2 regions of the Actinomadura sediminis genome follow, and region 1 is predicted to be linked to the other one. Evidence: predicted binding sites of a transcription regulator. Region 1 holds the regulator's gene; the other holds the start of a gene.

Evidence for each region. The regulator HspR, encoded in region 1, represses chaperone genes until heat shock. The targets are predictions, from matches to a motif close to ANTTGAGTCNNNNNGACTCAANT.
Region 2: the regulator HspR is predicted to act here: its motif matches at 1,559-1,581, upstream of lon (endopeptidase La).

What each region holds. Positions count from the first base shown of each region.
Region 1 is NZ_JBHTJA010000001.1:262,605-272,214, forward strand. It holds gene dnaK (molecular chaperone DnaK) at 1-783, shown strand, start outside; gene grpE (nucleotide exchange factor GrpE) at 777-1,481, shown strand; gene dnaJ (molecular chaperone DnaJ) at 1,583-2,755, shown strand; gene ACFQ11_RS01260 (heat shock protein transcriptional repressor HspR) at 2,758-3,201, shown strand; gene clpB (ATP-dependent chaperone ClpB) at 3,235-5,832, shown strand; gene ACFQ11_RS01270 (hypothetical protein) at 5,836-6,207, opposite strand; gene ACFQ11_RS01275 (roadblock/LC7 domain-containing protein) at 6,245-6,631, opposite strand; gene ACFQ11_RS01280 (hypothetical protein) at 6,628-7,308, opposite strand; gene ACFQ11_RS01285 (roadblock/LC7 domain-containing protein) at 7,305-7,682, opposite strand; gene ACFQ11_RS01290 (phosphotransferase) at 7,915-8,646, opposite strand; gene ACFQ11_RS01295 (cellulose binding domain-containing protein) at 8,646-9,332, opposite strand; gene ACFQ11_RS01300 (GNAT family N-acetyltransferase) at 9,442-9,610, shown strand, end outside.
Region 2 is NZ_JBHTJA010000099.1:10,111-19,720, forward strand. It holds gene lon (endopeptidase La) at 1-1,499, opposite strand, end outside; gene ACFQ11_RS30690 (nitroreductase) at 1,706-2,395, opposite strand; gene ACFQ11_RS30695 (TetR/AcrR family transcriptional regulator) at 2,501-3,142, shown strand; gene ACFQ11_RS30700 (SCP2 sterol-binding domain-containing protein) at 3,206-3,412, shown strand; gene ACFQ11_RS30705 (CGNR zinc finger domain-containing protein) at 3,509-4,111, opposite strand; gene ACFQ11_RS30710 (VOC family protein) at 4,133-5,095, shown strand; partial or broken gene ACFQ11_RS30715 (GNAT family N-acetyltransferase) at 5,136-5,567, shown strand; gene ACFQ11_RS30720 (DUF5946 family protein) at 5,749-6,183, shown strand; gene ACFQ11_RS30725 (hypothetical protein) at 6,236-6,502, shown strand; gene sigJ (RNA polymerase sigma factor SigJ) at 6,519-7,391, shown strand; gene ACFQ11_RS30735 (NAD(P)/FAD-dependent oxidoreductase) at 7,469-8,584, shown strand; gene ACFQ11_RS30740 (PP2C family protein-serine/threonine phosphatase) at 8,562-9,335, opposite strand; gene ACFQ11_RS30745 (MFS transporter) at 9,573-9,610, shown strand, end outside.

The DNA of each region.
Region 1 (9,610 bases):
GACGTCCTGCTGCTGGACGTCACCCCGCTGAGCCTCGGCATCGAGACCAAGGGCGGCATCTTCACCAAGATCATCGAGCGGAACACGACGATCCCGACCAAGCGCTCGGAGACGTTCACGACCGCCGACGACAACCAGCCGTCCGTGGAGATCCAGGTCTACCAGGGCGAGCGCGAGATCGCCGCGTACAACAAGAAGCTCGGCACCTTCCAGCTCACCGGCCTGCCGCCGGCGCCGCGGGGCGTCCCGCAGATCGAGGTCACCTTCGACATCGACGCGAACGGCATCGTGAACGTCAGCGCGAAGGACCAGGGCACCGGCAAGGAGCAGTCGATGGTCATCACGGGCGGCAGCGCGCTGCCCAAGGACGACATCGAGCAGATGGTCCGCGACGCCGAGCAGTACGCCGAGGAGGACCGCCGGCGCAAGGAGGAGGCCGAGGTCCGCAACCAGGCCGACACCCTCGCCTACTCGACCGAGAAGTTCCTGCGGGAGAACGACGAGAAGGTCCCCGCGGAGCTGAAGACCGAGGTCGAGGAGGCCGTCGCCGAGGTCAAGAAGGCGCTCGAGGGCACCGACGTCGACGCCATCAAGGGCTCGACGGAGAAGCTCGCGCAGGTCAGCCAGAAGATGGGCGCCGCGATGTACGCGCAGAACCCCGAGGGCGCGCAGGCGGGCGCGGAGGACGCCGGCCCGACGGCCGACGCCCAGGGCGGCCAGGACGACGAGGTCGTCGACGCCGAGATCATCGACGACGACAAGCCGAAGGGTGACGCATCGTGAGCACCTCCCCCGACGAGGGCGAGGAGAAGGAGGGCCCGGTGATCCGCGACAAGCGGCGCATCGACCCCGAGACGGGGGAAGTCCGCACCCCGCCGTCCGGAGCGCGGGCGGGCGAGAAGGAAGAGCCCGCCGCCACGGCGGCGCCCGCCGCGGACGCGTCCGGCGGCGACGGGGAGGCCGCGGCGCTGAAGGAGCAGCTCGCCGAGCGGCTGGCCGACCTCCAGCGCCTCAAGGCCGAGTACGACAACTACCGCAAGCGCGTCGAGCGCGACCGGGTCGCGGTCCGCGAGCAGGCGCTCGGGCAGGTCCTGCAGGAGCTGCTGCCGGTCCTGGACGACATCGGCCGCGCCCGCGACCACGACGAGCTGACCGGCGGGTTCAAGTCCGTCGGTGAGGCCCTCGAGGCGGTCACCGGCAAGCTCGGGCTGGAGAAGTACGGGGAGAAGGGCGAGGCCTTCGACCCGACGGTGCACGAGGCGCTCATGCACTCCTACTCGGCGGACGTCACCGAGACGAGCGTCGCGGACGTCCTGCAGCCCGGGTACCGGATCGGCGAGCGGATCCTGCGCGCGGCGCGGGTCGCGGTGGCCGAGCCCGACCCGAACGCGGGCGGCGCGGCGGCCGCCGAGGACGGTGCGGCCGGCGAGGCCGCCGAGTCCGCGGACGAGCCGGACGGCTCCGGCAAGTCCGACGAGTGACGCACGGACGGCTCGTCCCGTCCCCGCGGGGGGCGGGACGAGCCGGACGCCGGGCGGCAGACTGGACGTAGGCAAGTGGGCATAGCAGAGAGCGGGGCGCCGTGAGCACCAAGGACTACCTGGAGAAGGACTACTACAAGGTCCTCGGTGTCTCGAAGACCGCGTCGCAGGAGGAGATCAAGAAGTCCTACCGGAAGCTGGCCCGCAAGTACCACCCGGACGCCAACAAGGGGGACGCCGACGCGGAGGACCGCTTCAAGGAGGTCTCCGAGGCCTACGACGTCCTCTCCGACGAGAAGCGCCGCAAGGAGTACGACTCCGTGCGGTCCATGCCGGGCGGGTTCCGCGGGCAGCAGGGCGGGGGCTTCCCCTTCGACCTGGGAGACATCTTCGGGCAGACCGGGGGCGCCGGGACGCAGACCGGCGGGGCCGGGGAGCGCATCGGCGATCTGTTCGGCGGGCTGTTCAACCGGGGCGGCGGCGGCACCCGCACGACCGGGACCCGGCGGGCCCGGCGCGGCGCCGACGTCGAGACGGACGTGACGCTGACGTTCGGCCGCGCGATGAACGGCGTGACCGTCCCGATCAAGCTGACGAGCGAGGCGGCGTGCGGGAGCTGCCGCGGCACGGGCGCGAAGGCGGGGACCGTCCCGCGGGTGTGCCCGAGCTGCGAGGGGACCGGGCACGAGACCCGCAACCTCGGCAGCTTCGGGTTCCAGGAGCCGTGCCGGGAGTGCCGGGGTCGCGGCCTCGTCGTGGACGACCCGTGCCCGACCTGCCACGGCAGCGGACGCGCCACCGGGACGCGGACGATCCAGGCGCGCGTCCCCGCGGGCGTCGCCGACGGGCAGAAGATCCGGCTGAAGGGCAAGGGGGCGCCGGGCGAGCACGGCGGCCCGAACGGCGACCTGTACGTGAACATCAAGGTGAAGCCGCACGCGGTGTTCGGCCGCAGCGGCGACAACCTGACGCTGTCGGTGCCGGTGACGTTCCCGGAGGCGGCGCTCGGCGGCGAGATCCGGGTGCCGACGTTCCAGGGGCAGCCGGTGACGCTGCGGCTGCCCGAGGGCACCCCGAACGGGCGCACGTTCCGCGTCCGGGGCCGCGGCGCGACCCGGCGGGACGGCACCAAGGGCGACCTGCTCGTCACGGTGGACGTGCAGGTCCCGGCGAAGCTGGACGATCAGACGCGTGAGGCCCTGGCCCGGCTGCGGGAGGCCGGCGGCGGCGACGAGCTGCGCGCCGACCTGCTCAAGCAGGCCAGACAGGAGTGACCATGGATCCGTTCGGTGACGACACTCCGGTCTATGTCATCTCCGTGGCGGCGCAGCTGTCCGGCCTGCACCCGCAGACGCTGCGCACCTACGACCGGATGGGGCTGGTGTCCCCGGGCCGGACGGCGGGCCGGGGCCGCCGCTACTCGATGCGCGACATCGTGCTGCTCCGGGAGATCCAGCGGCTCTCCCAGGAGGAGGGCATCAACCTGTCGGGCATCAAGCACATCCTGGAGCTGCAGCGCGACAACGCGCGGCTCCGCGAGGAGCTCGCCAAGGCGCACGCCGCCCTGGACGAGCTGGCGAACGAACTCGAATCGACGCGGGCGGTCGCGGCGCGGCTGGCGCAGCAGCGGCGGCACGGCGACCCGGGCGCGCCCGGGTCCGACCTGGTGCCGATCCGGCGCACCAGCGTCGTGGTGTGGCAGCAGCGCGACCCGGACTAGTGGCTTCGTGAGGGGACGCAGGGGGAGCGGATCATGGAAGACAAGCTGACGCAGAAGAGCCAGGAGGCCGTGTCGGTCGCGATCCGCCGGGCGGCCGCCGAGGGGAACCCCGAGGTGCAGCCGCAGCACCTGCTGGTGGCGCTGATCTCGCTGCAGGACGGCACGGCGGTGCCGCTGCTCGAGGCCGTCGGGGCCGACTGGCAGGCGATCCGGCGGCGCGCCGAGGAGCAGCTCGCCGCGCAGCCGAAGGCCGCCGGTTCGACCGTCTCGGCGCCGCGGCTGTCGGCGCAGCTTCACCGCGCGATCACGACGGCGGGCGCGCGCGCACGGCAGCTCGAGGACGAGTACGTCTCGACCGAGCACCTCCTCGTGGGGCTCGCGGCGGACGGCGGCCCGGCCGCCGGGCTGCTGAAGGAGGCGGGCGCGACGCCGGAGGCGCTGCTCGACGCGTTCGGGCAGGTGCGCGGGCACGCCCGCGTCACCAGCGAGAACCCCGAGGGCACCTACCAGTCGCTGGAGAAGTACGGCGTCGACCTGACCGCCGCCGCGCGGGACGGACGCCTCGACCCGGTGATCGGGCGGGACGCGGAGATCCGCCGGGTCGTCCAGGTCCTGTCGCGGCGCACGAAGAACAACCCGGTGCTGATCGGCGAACCGGGCGTCGGCAAGACCGCCGTCGTCGAGGGACTCGCGCAGCGGATCGTCGCCGGGGACGTCCCCGAGTCGCTGCGCGGCAAGACCCTCGTCTCCCTGGACCTCGGCGCGATGGTCGCGGGCGCGAAGTACCGCGGCGAGTTCGAGGAGCGGCTGAAGGCCGTCCTGCACGAGATCAAGGAGTCGGAGGGGCGGATCGTCACGTTCATCGACGAGCTGCACACCGTCGTCGGGGCGGGCGCCGCCGAGGGCGCGATGGACGCCGGCAACATGCTGAAGCCGATGCTGGCGCGCGGCGAGCTGCGCATGATCGGCGCGACGACGCTGGACGAGTACCGCGAGCGCATCGAGAAGGACGCGGCGCTCGAACGCCGCTTCCAGCAGGTGCTCGTCGGGGAGCCGTCCGTCGAGGACAGCGTCGCGATCCTGCGCGGGCTGAAGGGCCGGTACGAGGCGCACCACAAGGTGCAGATCAACGACTCGGCGCTCGTCGCGGCCGCGACGCTGTCGGACCGGTACATCACGTCCCGGTACCTGCCGGACAAGGCGATCGACCTCGTGGACGAGGCCGCGTCCCGGCTCCGCATGGAGATCGACTCCCGTCCCGTCGAGATCGACGAGCTCCAGCGCGCCGTCGACCGGCTGCGGATGGAGGAGCTGAACCTGTCGAAGGAGACCGACGAGGCGTCCCGGCAGCGGCTCGCCCGGCTCCGCAAGGACCTCGCCGACAAGCAGGAGCAGCTGTCCGGCCTGAACGCCCGCTGGGAGCGGGAGAAGGCCGGGCTGAACCGGGTCGGCGAGATCAAGGAGCGCATCGACCAGCTCCGCGGCGAGGCCGAGCGGGCGCAGCGCGACGGCGACCTGGAGACGTCCTCCCGGCTGACCTACGGCGAGATCCCCGAGCTGGAGAAGCAGCTCGAGGAGGCTTCCGAGGCCGCCGACAGCACCGGCGCGATGGTCAAGGAGGAGGTCGGGCCGGACGACGTCGCCGACGTCGTCGCGTCCTGGACCGGCATCCCCGCCGGGCGCCTCCTCGAGGGCGAGACCGCCAAGCTGCTCCGCATGGAGGACGAGCTGGGCCGCCGCCTGATCGGGCAGACCGCGGCCGTCCGCACCGTGTCGGACGCCGTGCGGCGCGCCCGCGCGGGCATCAGCGACCCCGACCGTCCGACCGGGTCGTTCCTGTTCCTCGGCCCGACCGGTGTCGGCAAGACCGAGCTGGCGAAGGCGCTCGCGGAGTTCCTGTTCGACGACGAGCGCGCCATCACCCGCATCGACATGAGCGAGTACGGCGAGAAGCACAGCGTCGCGCGGCTCGTCGGCGCCCCGCCCGGATACGTCGGGTACGAGGAGGGCGGGCAGCTCACCGAGGCCGTCCGCCGCCGCCCCTACTCGGCCGTCCTGCTGGACGAGGTCGAGAAGGCCCACCCGGAGGTGTTCGACGTCCTCCTGCAGGTGCTGGACGACGGGCGGCTGACGGACGGGCAGGGCCGCACGGTCGACTTCCGCAACACGATCCTGATCCTGACCTCGAACATCGGGTCGCAGTTCCTCGTCGACCCGACGCTCGAGAACGGCGCGAAGCGCGAGGCCGTCTGGAACGCCGTCCGGAACTCGTTCAAGCCCGAGTTCCTCAACCGGCTCGACGACGTCATCCTGTTCGACGCCCTCTCGACGGCCGAGCTGACCCGGATCGTGGACCTGCAGGTCGACAAGCTCGCCGAGCGGCTCGCCGAGCGGCAGCTCACGCTGACGGTGACGGACGCGGCCCGCGAGTGGCTCGCGCTGACCGGCTACGACCCGCTGTACGGGGCGCGGCCGCTGCGCCGGCTCGTCCAGACGGCGATCGGCGACCAGCTCGCCCGCGAGCTGCTGGCGGGCGACGTCCGCGACGGCGACGAGGTCGTGGTGGACCTGGACGAGGCCGCCGACCGGCTCACCGTGGAGCCCGCGCGGGGGCTGACGCTCACGAAGTAGTCGTCAGATCTCGAGGTTCTGCTCGATGTCCTTGAGCCGGTGCCGGGCCAGCGCCAGGTTGGCCCGGCTCCGGTCGAGGACCATGTACATGAACAGGCCCTTGCCCTTGCGGCCCGTCACCGGCCGGATGATGTGGTACTGCGAGGAGATGCTGATGAGGATGTCCTCGATCTCCTCCTGGATGCCGAGCTGCTCCATCGTGCGCAGCTTCGCCCGCACCACCTCGGTGTTGCCCGCCGCCGCGACCGTCAGGTCGAAGGTGTTGGAGCTGCCGAGGTGGCCGAGCGCCATCCCGCTGCCGTAGTCGACCACCGCGACGCCGAGCGCCCCGTCGATCGCCATCATGTCCTTGAGGGCCAGGTCCAGATTGGGCATGTGCTTCCCTTTCCATTCGGGTTCTCTGGGGTCGGGTTCATCTCTTGGCTGCGGCGAGGAGGGCCGCGACGGCACGCGCCACCGGACGCGCCTCCAGATGGAGCCGGCCGACATTGACGTCCCCTTCCGCGAGCACCGTCAGCGACGCGGCGGGCCCGGCCGCGTACGTCACCACGTAGCCGGCGCCGCGCACGACGACCTCCTGGAATCCGCCGCCGTGCGCCGTCTCGCCGACCCGGTTCGCCAGCCCGAGCTGCGACGCCGTCACCGCCGCCATGGACGACGGTTCGATCGACGGCGGCAGGTCGTGCGCGATCAGCAGCCCGTCCACGGACGCGACGAGGCTCCCGGTGAGCCCCGGGACCCGCCGCAGCCCGAGCAGTTCGGCCTGCACCTCCGCCTCCAGCACTCCGGCTCCCGTCACAGCTCGACCAGCGCGGCGCGGAGCCGCTCCAGCAGTTGGTGGTCGGCGGGCGCCCAGCCGTCCCGGGGCGTCCCGCCGTCGAACAGTCCCGTGAACGGCTCGCGCGGCGGCTCGCGCGGCGGCTCGGCGGCCGCGCCGGGCCGGACGGCCCGCACCAGGGACGCCGCCGCGAGTCCCCGCACGGACAGCAGGCACCCGAACACCGTTCGTCCGAGGTCGCGGGCGAGTTCCGCGGGGGTGTGCCGGCCGTCGGCGTTGAGCAGGATCTCCGCCTGCAGCCCGGTCAGGAACACCCGCTGCCTGCGCACCCGCCGGACCGGGACGACCGGTGCCGCGTCCACGTCCGCCGAGGGCCACTCGGCGTCCAGCAGGTCCCGCCTGCGGCGCAGTTCGCAGGCGAGCGTCGCCGCGGTCACCGGGTGGGCCGAGCCCCGCGAAACCGGCCCCTCCGTGAACCGCGGCGCCTCCTCGACCCCGAGCAGGTAGCACGCGGCGTCGAACAGCGCGATCGGCTCCGCCCACCGCCCCGCCGTGTACCGGCACTCGGCGTGGACGACCGCGCCCTCGGCGACCTCGAACGATCCAATGTCGCCGACGCGCAGGACGCCGGTGCGTCCGTCCCGTTCCAGCCCGCACAGGGCGCGCAGCACCTCGCCCGCTCCGCTCGGCGCCGTCACCGGACCGCCATTTCCCGCACGAGCCCCTGCATCCGCAGGCGCGCCAGGGCCAGATTCCCCTTTTCGCGGTCGATCACCAAATGGACGAACAGGTGCCCGTCGAGGTCGGGTCCGGTGAGCGCGAGGAGGTGATAGCCGCCGGCCCCGCACACGATGATCTCCTCGACGTCGTCGCCGTCCGGGGTGGCGCTGAGCGCCGCCGTGCCGAGCACCGAACGGACCACGTCGGTGGCCCCGGCGGCGTCCTCGTGCCGGTCGACGCGGTCGTCCCGGCCGGCCGAGGCCACCGCCAGCCCGCTCGCGCAGTCCACCAGGGTCACCCGCTGCGCCCCGGGGATCGCCATCATCCGCGCAAGGCAGTCATCGATGCGCAAGGCCCATTCCCCCACGAATGAGAGTTGCAGGAGACTGCACCTTACCCACAAGTCGCCGCACGGTAGGCACAAAACCTCAAATAGCGATCAAGGGCGTGAAGCAGGATATAAATACCACCCAGTATCGAAACCGTTCAGGCCCCTTGACCGCCAATTCGGCCCCTTTGACAGAGACCGAAAACCTGGCCGTATCCCGACCCACCGCGCCCGCACCGGCCCGGCCGGTCGCCGGTCAGAGCAGCGACGCGAGGCGGGCGGCCTGGCGGGTCCCGACGTCCGGGCGGTCGCGGACGCGCAGCAGCCAGTAGAGCGCGAACAGGCGGCGGCACTCGCGCAACCGCGCGGCCTCCGGCCGGGACAGGGCGACCGCGTCGAGCAGCAGGACGCCCGTCCCGTCCGCCGACACGTGCTCGACGACCTCGGCGAGTTCGTAGGCGAGGTCGCTGCGGCCCGCGTACTCGAAGTCGACGAGCCGCACGGACGCGCCGTCCCACAGGAAGTTCGCCACGTTGCCGTCGCCGGTGCCGAACACCGGGGCCGTCGGGCGGACGATCGCCGCCTCGACGTCCGGGCGCGCGATCCACGCGCACGCGGCGTCGAGGAGTGCGTCGTGCCCCGGCGGAACCGTCGCGCACCACTCGCGGACCTGCGCGAGCAGCACCGCCGGGGCGCCCGCGCGGGCGGGGAGGGCGCCGCACGGGACGGCGTGCAGCGCCGCGAGCGCGCGGGCGGCGGCCTCGACGGTGCCGGGCGTGAACGCCTCGAGGGACGTGCCGGGCAACCGGGACATCACGACCGTGGGCGGGGTGCCGTGCGGGTCGGTGCGGAGGGGGGCGGGGGCGAGGCCGGTTCCGCGCAGGAGCCGCAGGGCGCGCCATTCGCGCCGCGGCTGGTCGTGGTCGACGGCGCGGTAGCGCTTCACCACGATGTCGGAGAGCTCGACGTCGTGGGTGGCGCGCGGCATCAGCAGCGCCGCCCGTCAAGGGCGCAGTGGTCGGGGGGCGACGCCCTCCCCTGGCCCTGGAACGTCACGGTGGCGCTGCCGCCGGGCGGGAGCACGCCGACCCGCGCGACGACGGCCCCGCCGGACCACGAGTGCGGAGCGCCCCACGTGGACACGATCTCCACGCCGCGGCCGTAGCCGAACACGAGGGTCCCCGCGTCCACGGAACGGCCGCCGTGGTTGGCGACGGTGACGGCACCGATGAAGTTCGTCCCCCAGTCGCCCTGGGTGGTGAAGCGGACCCGCGGGCGCGAGTCCCCGCGGTCGTCGTCGTCCCGCCGGCCGCGATCGCCGCGCCCGCGCTCGCGGTCGCCGTCCGGCGTCGCGGACGCCCGCGCGGTCGGCGTCGTCGTGGGCGTGCGGGAGGGGGTGGGAGAGGGCACGGAGTCGGAGGCGGCCGGGGCGGGGGGCCGCTGCGACGGGCTGGACGGCTCGGGCGGCGCGGCCACGGTGCAGTGCGGCGCGCACCCGGCGGCGCGGGGCTCGGGTGCGGGCTCGTTGAGCAGCGCCCAGCCCACGAGCGAGGCGCCGGCCAGGACGAACGCGGCGACGGCGGCGGTCAGCAGGCGTCCGCGCGCCGGCGGCGGCTTCTCCGGCGAACGGTGCCGCCCGGGCGCGCGCCCCGGACCGTCCCGCCGCTCCATCATGATCTCCACCGCATGACTCGCGATCCAACCAGAAAGACCCGATTCACGCGAGAAACTCTCACTTCCGTCCCGGTACCGTGGCGGCGAACGGATCACTTGGGGGAGCGGGATGCGCATCGTCGTCGACGATCTCACCGGGCCGGAGATCGCCGAGTTCCTGGAGGGGCACGTCCGGGAAATGCGGGCGATCACGCCTCCGGACAGCAAGCACGCACTCGATATAGAAGCGCTGCGTCAACCCGGCGTCACTTTCTGGTCGGTACTGGACGCGCAGGTCA
Region 2 (9,610 bases), on a different contig from region 1:
AGCTGCACCAGCTCCATCCGGTCCAGCAGCGGCCCGGGGATCGCCTCCACCACGTTCGCCGTCGCCAGGAACAGGACGTCGCTCAGGTCGAGCTCGACCTCCAGGTAGTGGTCGCGGAACGTGTGGTTCTGCTCCGGGTCCAGCACCTCGAGCAGCGCCGCCGTCGGGTCGCCCCGGTAGTCGGCGCCGACCTTGTCGATCTCGTCCAGCAGCACGACCGGGTTCATCGACCCCGCCTCGCGGATCGCCCGCACGATCCGGCCGGGCAGCGCCCCCACGTACGTCCGCCGGTGGCCGCGGATCTCCGCCTCGTCCCGGACGCCGCCCAGCGCCACCCGGACGAACTTGCGGCCCATCGCCCGCGCGACCGACTCGCCCAGCGACGTCTTGCCGACCCCGGGAGGCCCGGCCAGCGCCAGCACCGCGCCGCTGCGCCGGCCCCCGACCACGCCGAGCCCCCGCTCCTCGCGGCGCTTGCGCACCGCCAGGTACTCGATGATGCGCTCCTTCACGTCGTCGAGGCCCGCGTGGTCGGCGTCCAGGATCTCCCGGGCGCCCGCGATGTCGTAGGCGTCCTCGGTCCGGTCGTTCCACGGGATGTCGAGGACCGTGTCGAGCCACGTGCGGATCCAGCCGCCCTCCGGCGACGCGTCCGACGACCGCTCGAGCTTGTCGACCTCCTTCAGCGCGGCCTCCCGCACCTTCTCGGGCAGGTCCGCCGCCTCGATCCGGGCGCGGTAGTCGTCCTCCTCGTCGGCGGGGTCGCCGTTCAGCTCGGCCAGCTCCTTGCGGATGGCCTCCTGCTGCTGCCGCAGCAGGAACTCCCGCTGCGTCTTCTCCATGCCCTCCTGCACGTCCTTGCGGATCGTCTCCGCGACGTCCAGCTCGGCGAGGTGGTCGCGCGCCCACCCGATCACGAGGGTGAGCCGCTCGACGACGTCCGGCGTCTCCAGCAGCTCGACCTTCTGCTCGTCCGACAGGTAGGGGGCGTACCCGGCGTTGTCGGCGAGCGTCGACGGGTCGTCGATCTGCTGCACCACGTCGACGACCTGCCAGGCGCCGCGCTTCTGCAGGATCGCGCTGACGAGGCCCTTGTACTCCTTCGCCAGCTCCTGCGCCCGCCCGGACGGCGCCTGCTTCTCGATCAGGGTCCCCTCGACCCACAGCGCCGCCCCGGGCCCGGTCGTCCCCGTCCCGATCTTCACCCGCGCGACGCCGCGCACGACGGCCCCCGGCTCCCCGCCGGGCAGCCGGCCCTCCTGCTCGATCACGCCCAGCGTCCCGACGGCCGCGTACTGCCCGTCCAGGCGCGGCACCAGCAGCACCCGCGGCTTGCCGGGCGTCCGTATCCCCGGCCCCGTCGTCTGCGCCGCCGCCCGCGCGGCCTCGATCGCCGCCCGGACCTCCGCGCCGTCGGACAGGTCGAGGGGCACCACCATGCCCGGCAGAACGGCCCCGTCGTCCAGGGGCAGCACCGGCAGCGTCAGGGTCTCGCTCATGCTCACTCCAAGTCCGTGTCGTACCGGCCCCTCGGGAGGACCGGCGACCCAACCCCGAAGGTTGAGTCATCCACACTCAAGAAAACGGAGCAGCGATTTGTTTCCTCCCCCCGTTCGCTCTCAGCGATCAAGGCCCGATCCGCCCCTGCGGGCGGCGGGGGCGGAGTTCGGCGGGGCGCCGTGCGCGACCGGGCGGGCGCATGACGCTAGCCGTGGAACGTCGTGGTGGCTTCGAGTGCGGCCCGTCCGGTCGCTATCCGGTTCACCGGCGCGGACTCGTCGGCGTACCCGAAGGAGACGCCCACGAGCAGCTTTCCGTGGGCGACGCCGAGTTCACCGCGCACGGCGTCGGCGTAGAAGCTCAGCAGCCCCTGCGGGCAACTGGCGACGCCGTACCCTTCCATCGCCAGCAGCAGCGTCTGCATGTAGGCGCCGACGTCGGCGGCCAGCCGCGCTCCGCCGTCGCCGGTGACGAACAGGAACGCGACGTGCGGCGCACCGTAGAAACGCAGGCTTTCGGCGTCGTAGGCCGCACGGGCCGGATGGTCGTCCAAGCCGATGCCCAGGGCGCCGTACAGCTCGGCGCCGAACGCCGCCCGCCGGGCCTGGTGCACCTGCGTGTACATGTCCTCGGAGTACGGGAAGTCGACCGAGGTGCGATCGTGGGCGTGCGCCTCCCGGAGCGCCTTCGCCAGGCGATCGCGCATGGCGCCGCTCGCCACCTCCACCCGCCACGGCTGCGCGTTGGAGTTGGACGGCGCGGCGCCGGCCAGGGAGAAGACGGCGCGCACGGTCTCCTCGGGCACAGGTTCCGGCCGGAACGCGCGGGTCGCGCGACGACCCCGGATCAGCCTCTCCGCATGCCCGCTCATCTCGATGCTCTCCGACACACGCATGGAACGCTCCTCACCGGACGACTAAGTAAACGTTGCCGTTTACATTGCGGTCGTGAAGCTACCACGGCGCGGGCGGTGAAGTAAACGACGGCGTATACTCGTGACATGACGACGGCGACGCCACCGCGACGCCCGGGACGCGGCGGGCGCGAGCGCATCCTGGCCGCCGCCGCCCGGTTGTTCGCGAACCAGGGGATCAACGCGACCGGCATGGAGCAGATCGCGGACGAGGCCCCGGTGTCCAAGCGCACGCTGTACGCGCACTTCCGGACCAAGAACGACCTGGTGATGGCCTACCTGCAAGATCTCGTGACGTCGGGCGGCACCCTGGAGGGCGTGCTGGCCCGCGAGGATCTTCCCCCTCGGGAGCGGATCCTCCGCCTGTTCGATCCGCCCGCCGCGGACGGGGCTCCGGTGCGCGGGTGCCCGTTCATCGACGCCGCGGCCGAGTTCCCCGACCCCGGCAGCACCGTCCACTCCTACGCCCGCGAGCAGAAACTGCGCATGGTGCGGATGGTCGACTCGCTGCTGGCGGAGCTGGGCTGCCCCGACCCCGCCGGACTCGCCGAACAGCTGGTCTCCCTCGCGGACGGAGCGGCCAGCCGCGCCATGGTCCTCGACGAGGCCGGCTACGGCCGGCACGCACGGGCCGCCGCGGAGATCCTCCTCGACCACGCCCTGCGCTCGGCCACCTCGCCGTCGACCCCGCAGGCGGCGTCGACGTCCGCGACCGCACAGGACTCCTGAGGACGGTCGACCCCCATAGCGGCCCGCGAGCGAAGGCGCGAGACGTTCCATCCGGGGTGGGCGGTGCTCGGCCTGGAGGCCTGCTTCGTGCCGGAGGCGGCGGCCGGGCTGGACCTGGTGTACGAGTTCCGGGTGGGCGACGAGGTGTTCCACGCGGTCGTCGCCGACGGGACGATCCGGATGGTGCACGGGCCCGCGCAGCGGCCCGACGCGTCCATCGCGATGAGCGAGGACGTGCTCGTCGCGATGGCGGAGACGCCGCGGCGGTAGGCCGTAGCCCGCGCACGCCGGCGCGCAGCCAGGGTGTTCGGGCCCGGTCCACGAACGCGAGCGGATCGCGTCGGCGGCGCCACGTCCCTCGGGCGTCTATGACGGGCTCTGGCCGGCGCGCTTCCGGCGGCGGTACGCGGCGGCGCGCTCGCTCCCGCCGCAGGCGGCGCTGGAACACCAGCGGCGCCGGCCGGGGCGGCTGGTGTCGACGAACAGCAGGCCGCATTCGGAGCCGGCGCATTCGCGGATGCGGTCGGCGGCGGTGCCGGCGAACAGGTCGATCGCGTCGCGGGCCACCGTGCTGAGCGCCGCCTGCTCGGCGCCGGTGGACGGGAAGGTCAGCCGCCTGGTCGCGCCCCGCAGGACGGGGACCAGCGGCGGGGCGCTCGCGGCGGCGTTGATCGCTTCCTCGTCCTCGGGCGCGGCCGCACGGTCGTCGATCACCTGCCGGGCGTGGCGATGGATTGCCTCCCGCAGCGTTCGGGCCGTCCGCAGCCCGCCGGGCGTGACGCGGACGGCTTCGTCCAGCAGGCCCGCTTCCCGGTACCAGCGCGCGAGGTCGGCGGGCTCGCGCAGCCGCTCGTAGTTGCCGCGCCACCGCTCGCCCACCGTCGCCACGAAGGCGAGACACAAACGGCCGGAGCGGAAATTGAACGCGAGTTCCTCGGCGGGCACGGGCGGGGTTGTCGGGACGGTCATGTCACGACTATAACTCGTGACATGACCGATGATCGCGAGATCCCGTCCCCGTGGCCGTCCATCGAGGCGTTCCTGCGCGACCGGGGAGCCGCCCGGATACCTCACCCCGGCGGCACGCTGCTGGAGCACCTGCGCCGGGTCGGGCGGCTGCTGGCCGAGTGGGGGGCCGATCCGGCCGTCCGGGCCGCCGGGCTGTGCCACGCCGCCTACGGAACCGACGGATTCGACCGGTCACTGCTCGACGTCACCGAACGTCCGGTGCTGGCGGAGCTGATCGGCGACCGGGCGGAGGCGCTGGTCTACCTGTACGCGAGCTGCGACCGCGACCGCGTGTATCCGCGGTTGGACGGCTCCCGGACCGTCGTCTTCCATGACCGGTTCACCGGCGGAGAGCACATCCCCTCCCATGCCGACCTCAAGGCGTTCCTCGAGATCACGGCCGCCAACGAGCTCGACGTGCTGGCCCGTGACGAGGAACTGGCCTCGCGGTACGGACCGTCCCTGCACGCGTTGTTCGTGCGCTCGGCCGGCCTGCTCTCCCGCCCGGCACGGGACGCCTGCGCCCGGGGGCTCGGCCGGTACGCCGCCGCGTCCGCGCCGGGGATACGCATCACCGGGCTGGACCATCTCGTGCTCACCGTCGCGGACGCCGACCGGACCATCGCCTTCTACGAGCGCGTCCTCGGCATGCGCGAGGTGACCTTCGGCCGGGGCCGCCGGGCCCTGGCCTTCGGCACGAGCAAGATCAACCTTCACGAGGCCGGCCGGGAGCTTCTCCCCCGCGCCGACCGTCCCACTCCCGGGAGCGCGGACCTGTGCCTGCTCACCGACGCTCCCCAGCGCCAGGTCCTCGACCATCTGGCCTCCTGCGGCGTCGCCGTGGAGGAAGGCCCCGTCCCGCGGACCGGCGCGCAAGGACCGATCACCAGCACCTACGTGCGCGACCCCGACGGCAACCTGATCGAGATCGGCACCCCCGGATGACGCGGACCGCCCCGCCGCCTCCGGCCGTGAGACCGAGCCCATGACCATTCCCGACCAGCCGTGCCGGCTCGTGCGGCCGACGGCGGCGCTGCGGGCCTCGTTCCTCGCGGGCGAACTGGCCGACTGCCGCGCCGAGGGGACGTCCGCCGTATGGCTCGCCCCCGCCTTCGCCGACTTCCGCGCGTTCGTCGCGGCACGGCGCGGCGTGCACGTCCGGTGGGGCGTCCCGACGACGACGTTCTGGTACGTCGCGGGCGAGCACTACCTCGGCACGCTGATCCTCCGCCACCGGCTGACGGCGGCCCTCGCCGACGCGGGCGGGCACATCGGCTACCACGTCGTCTCGCCGTGGCGCCGCCGGGGCCACGCCACCCGGATGCTCGCCGCCGGACTGGACGAGTGCGCCCGGCGCGGCCTCGCGCGCGTCCTGCTGACCTGCGCGCCGGGCAACGAGGCGTCCCGCCGGGTCATCCCCGCCAACGGCGGCGTCCCGGGAGGGCGGCGGCACGGCGAGGACCGGTTCTGGATCGACCTCGAAGGCGGCACCGCGCGGGGGCGAAATCGCGTTGCGGGCCGCGCGGGGCCGTGGGATGTTGCCGGGGGCCGGCGCACGTTCCGGGGGCCCGGCGCCGGTCGTATCGCGAGGGAGAACCGTGACGAAGTGCCCCGAATGCGGCGGTCCCGGTCCCTGCGACGACCTGTTCCAGACGCTGCTGGCGCTCGACCACTCGCGGCGCGAGCCGTGGGGGCCGCTGCACGGCGTGTCCGTCGCGTGCTTCGTGTACCAGCACCCGAGCCGGCTCGTGTCCGCGCCGCCGTTCGGCTGGGCGATCCTGCACGCGTACCTGCGGGACGGACGGGCGGGCGCGGAACGCGTCGTGTCCGGGTTCCGGCGCGCGAACTCGCACCGCCGCCGCGAGGGCCCGGCCACGGACGTGCGCGGGCCGTCCGGGCCGCCGCCCGCGCGGTTCGCCGTCACCGTCGCCGAGGTCGCGGGCGACGGCACGTTCCCCGCGGACGGCTTTCCCGACCGCGTCCGCGAATGGGCGGCCGCGACCATCGAGGCGTGGACGGCCCGTCCGGAATGACGCGGGCAAAACCATTTCGTGCACCGAGGATTCCGCGCGAATAATGGGCTCGGTGACCCTCACTCACTGGCCTTTGTACGGGCTCGTCCTGCGGACGCCCCGGCTGGAGTTGCGCCTGCCCGACCTGCGAGAATCCGACGCCACGGGCGACCTGGCCGCCGAGGGGGTGCACGATCCGGCGACGATGCCCTTCCTGACGCCCTGGACGGACGCGCCTCCGGCGGAACGCGCGCGTGCGCACGTCCAGTTCCACTGGCGGCAGCTCGTGGACGTCGAGATCCGCGGGCTCGCGCCCTGTCTGCCGTTCTTCGGCGTCTGAGCCTATTGTCGGCGGCATGCCGGATGTCGAGGTGTTCGAGGGGCAGCGGTCCCGGCTGATGGGGCTCGCGTACCGGATGCTGGGGTCGGCGGCCGAGGCCGAGGACGTCCTGCAGGACGCCTACCTGCGGTGGAGCCGGGCCGGTCAGGTGGAGGTGCCGGCGGCGTGGCTGACGACGGTGGTGACGAACCTGTGCCTGAACCGGCTGTCGCTGGCGCGGGTGCGGCGGGAGAGCTACGCGGGCCCGTGGCTGCCGGAGCCGGTGCTGACCGCGGACGGGGCGCTGGGGCCGCTGGAGACGGTGGAGCAGCGGGAATCGGTGTCGCTGGGCGTGCTGGTGCTTCTGGAGCGGCTGTCCCCGGCGGAACGCGCGGTGTTCATCCTGCGGGAGGCGTTCGGGCATCCGCACCGGGAGATCGCGGAGATCCTCGGCATCGGCGAGGACCATTCCCGCCAGCTACACCGGCGGGCGCGCGCGCACGTCGGGGAGGACCGTCGGAGGCGGGACGTCGACGCCGGCCGGCACCGGCGGATCGTCGAGACGTTCTTCGGGGCGACGCTGGACGGGAACGTGGGGGCGCTCGAGCGGCTGCTGGCCGAGGACGTCGTCGCGGTGGCGGACGGCGGCGGCGAGGCGTCGGCCGCGCGGCGCCCGATCGCGGGGCGCACGCCCGTCCTGCGATACCTGGAGGGGCTGGGGAGGCGCCCGGAGGCGGCGCTGGTGACGAGCCGGATCGCGGAGGTCAACGGGGAGCCCGCCGTCCTGCTCTGGGTCGGCGACGCGCTGTACGGCGTGCTGTCGGTTCAGGTCGAGGACGGGCGGGTCGCCGGCGTGCGGATCGTCCTGGCGCCGCGCAAGCTGGCGTTCGTCGCCGCGCAGCTCGCGTGAGCGGCGTCACACGGGCGGGCCGTCACGGATCGGGGCCCTGACCGGTTCAGCTTCCGGAACTCGAGCGAGGAGGAAGCATGACTCACCGCATCGTGGTGCTGGGCGCGGGGTACGCGGGGCTGGGCGCGGCCAAGCGCGCGGCCGGGACGGCCGGGCGGGACGCGCGGGTGACGCTCGTCAACGCGTCCGACCGCTTCGTGGAGCGCGTCCGGCTGCACCAGGTCGCGACCGGGCAGGCGACCGCGGACCTGCCGCTGGCGGGCCTGCTCGACGGGACGGGCGTCGAGCTCGTCCGCGCCCGCGCGACGGGCATCGACGCGGACGCCCGGACCGTCCGCCTGGACGGCGCCGCCGACCTCGGCTACGACACGCTCGTCTACGCGCTCGGCAGCACCGCCGACCTGGACGCCGTTCCGGGGGCGCGCGAGCACGCGCTGGCGATCGCGCGGGAGGCGGACGCGGCGCTCCTGCGGGACCGCCTGCCGGGGCTGGAGTCGGTGGCCGTGGTCGGCGGCGGCCTGACCGGGATCGAGACGGCGGCGGAGCTGGCCGAGGCGCGGCCGGGGCTGCGGGTCGAGCTCGTCACCGCCGGGCCGCTCGGCGAGGGCCTCGGCTCGCGCGCGCGCCGCCACGTGCACCGGACGTTCGCGCGGATGGGCGTCACGGTCCACGAGAACGAGCGGGTCGCGAACGTCGCCGCGGACGGCCTGCTGCTGGAGAGCGGCCGGGACCTGCCGGCCGACGCGTTCGTGTGGGCCGCCGGGTTCCGCGTGCCGTCGCTGGCCGCCGACGCCGGGCTGGACGTGGACGGGCGCGGGCGCGTCCGCGTGGACGGGACGCTCCGGGCGCGGAGCCACCCGGAGGTGATCGCCGTCGGGGACGTGGCCGTGCTGCCGGTGCGGGGCCGCGCGGCGCGGATGTCCTGCCAGATCGGCCTGCCGATGGGCCTGCACGGCGGGGCGGCCGCGGGAGCGCTCGCCCGGGGCCGCGAGCCGCGGCCGGTGAAGCTGCGCTACGTGTCGCAGTGCGTCAGCCTGGGGCGCCGCGACGGCGTCGTCCAGTTCACCCGCGCCGACGACACGCCCATCGAGCCCGCGGTGCTGACCGGGCGCGCGGCGGCGCGGGTCAAGGAGGCGATCGTGCGCGGCACGGTGTTCGCGATGCGCCGCCCTAACGTGGCGGCGGCATTCTGACGAGCAGGGCCGTGACGTTGTCCGCGCCGCCCGCGTCGAGAGCGCGCCCGACCAGGGCGCGCGCGTCGTCCAGCGGGCTCCCGCCCGGCATCGCGGCCCGCAGCGGGCCGGGGTCGGGCAGGTACCGCCACAGCCCGTCGGTGCAGAGCAGCAGGCGGCCCCCGCACCCGGGGCGCAGGCTGCGGCAGCGGGGTTCCGGGTCCCCCGCGCCGGCGCCGAGCCGGGCGGCGATCGCGTCGTGCTCCCCGACGTCGTCCTCGGTGAGCGCGGTGCCGGGCCCCTCGCCGGGGAGCCGGTAGGCGCGGCTGTCGCCGATCCAGCTCGCCCACAGGCCGTCCGGCCCGGCGACGCCCGCCACATAGGTGCAGGCGGGGGCGGACCTGACGGACGTCGCGAGCGCGGCGACGGCGCGGCCCGCGCGGGCGGCGGCCTCGTCCAGCGCGGTCTCGGGCAGGACGCCGGCGGGCAGCCGGGCGGCGAGGACGGCCGCGGCCGTGTCGGCGGCGACGCGGGCCGCCCGGTCGGCGCGGGGCGCCATGGAGACGCCGTCGCAGACGACGCCGATCGTCCACGGCCCGGCGGCGGCCAGGGCCATCGCGTCGGCGTTGACGTCCCGGCGGCCGCGGTCGGCGACGCCCACGGCGCCGGGGACGGCCGTCTCCAGGTGGGCGCGGTGGTCGGGCTGCGCGGCCCCGCAGTCCCAGCAGCGGCCGTCGGGCGCGACGGTACCGCCGCACTGAACACAGGGCATGACGGGAAAAATAGCTTGCCGGGCGGACGAACCGCATGAGATCGTGCGTCCGCTCCCACGAGAGGACGATCGATGCGCCACCTGCTTCCCGGCACCACCGCGACGGACGCCTCGGCGGCGGAGCGCGCCGCGCCCTGACCGGGCGCGCGGCCCGCGCTCCACGGCGCCGAGGCGAGCCCCTGACGGCCCGTCCCTCGCGGAGCCCGACGGCTCCGCCGCGTCGAATCGTGGAGTCTCGTGTCCTCGCACGCCCCTTCCGCGGCGCCCGCGCGCCG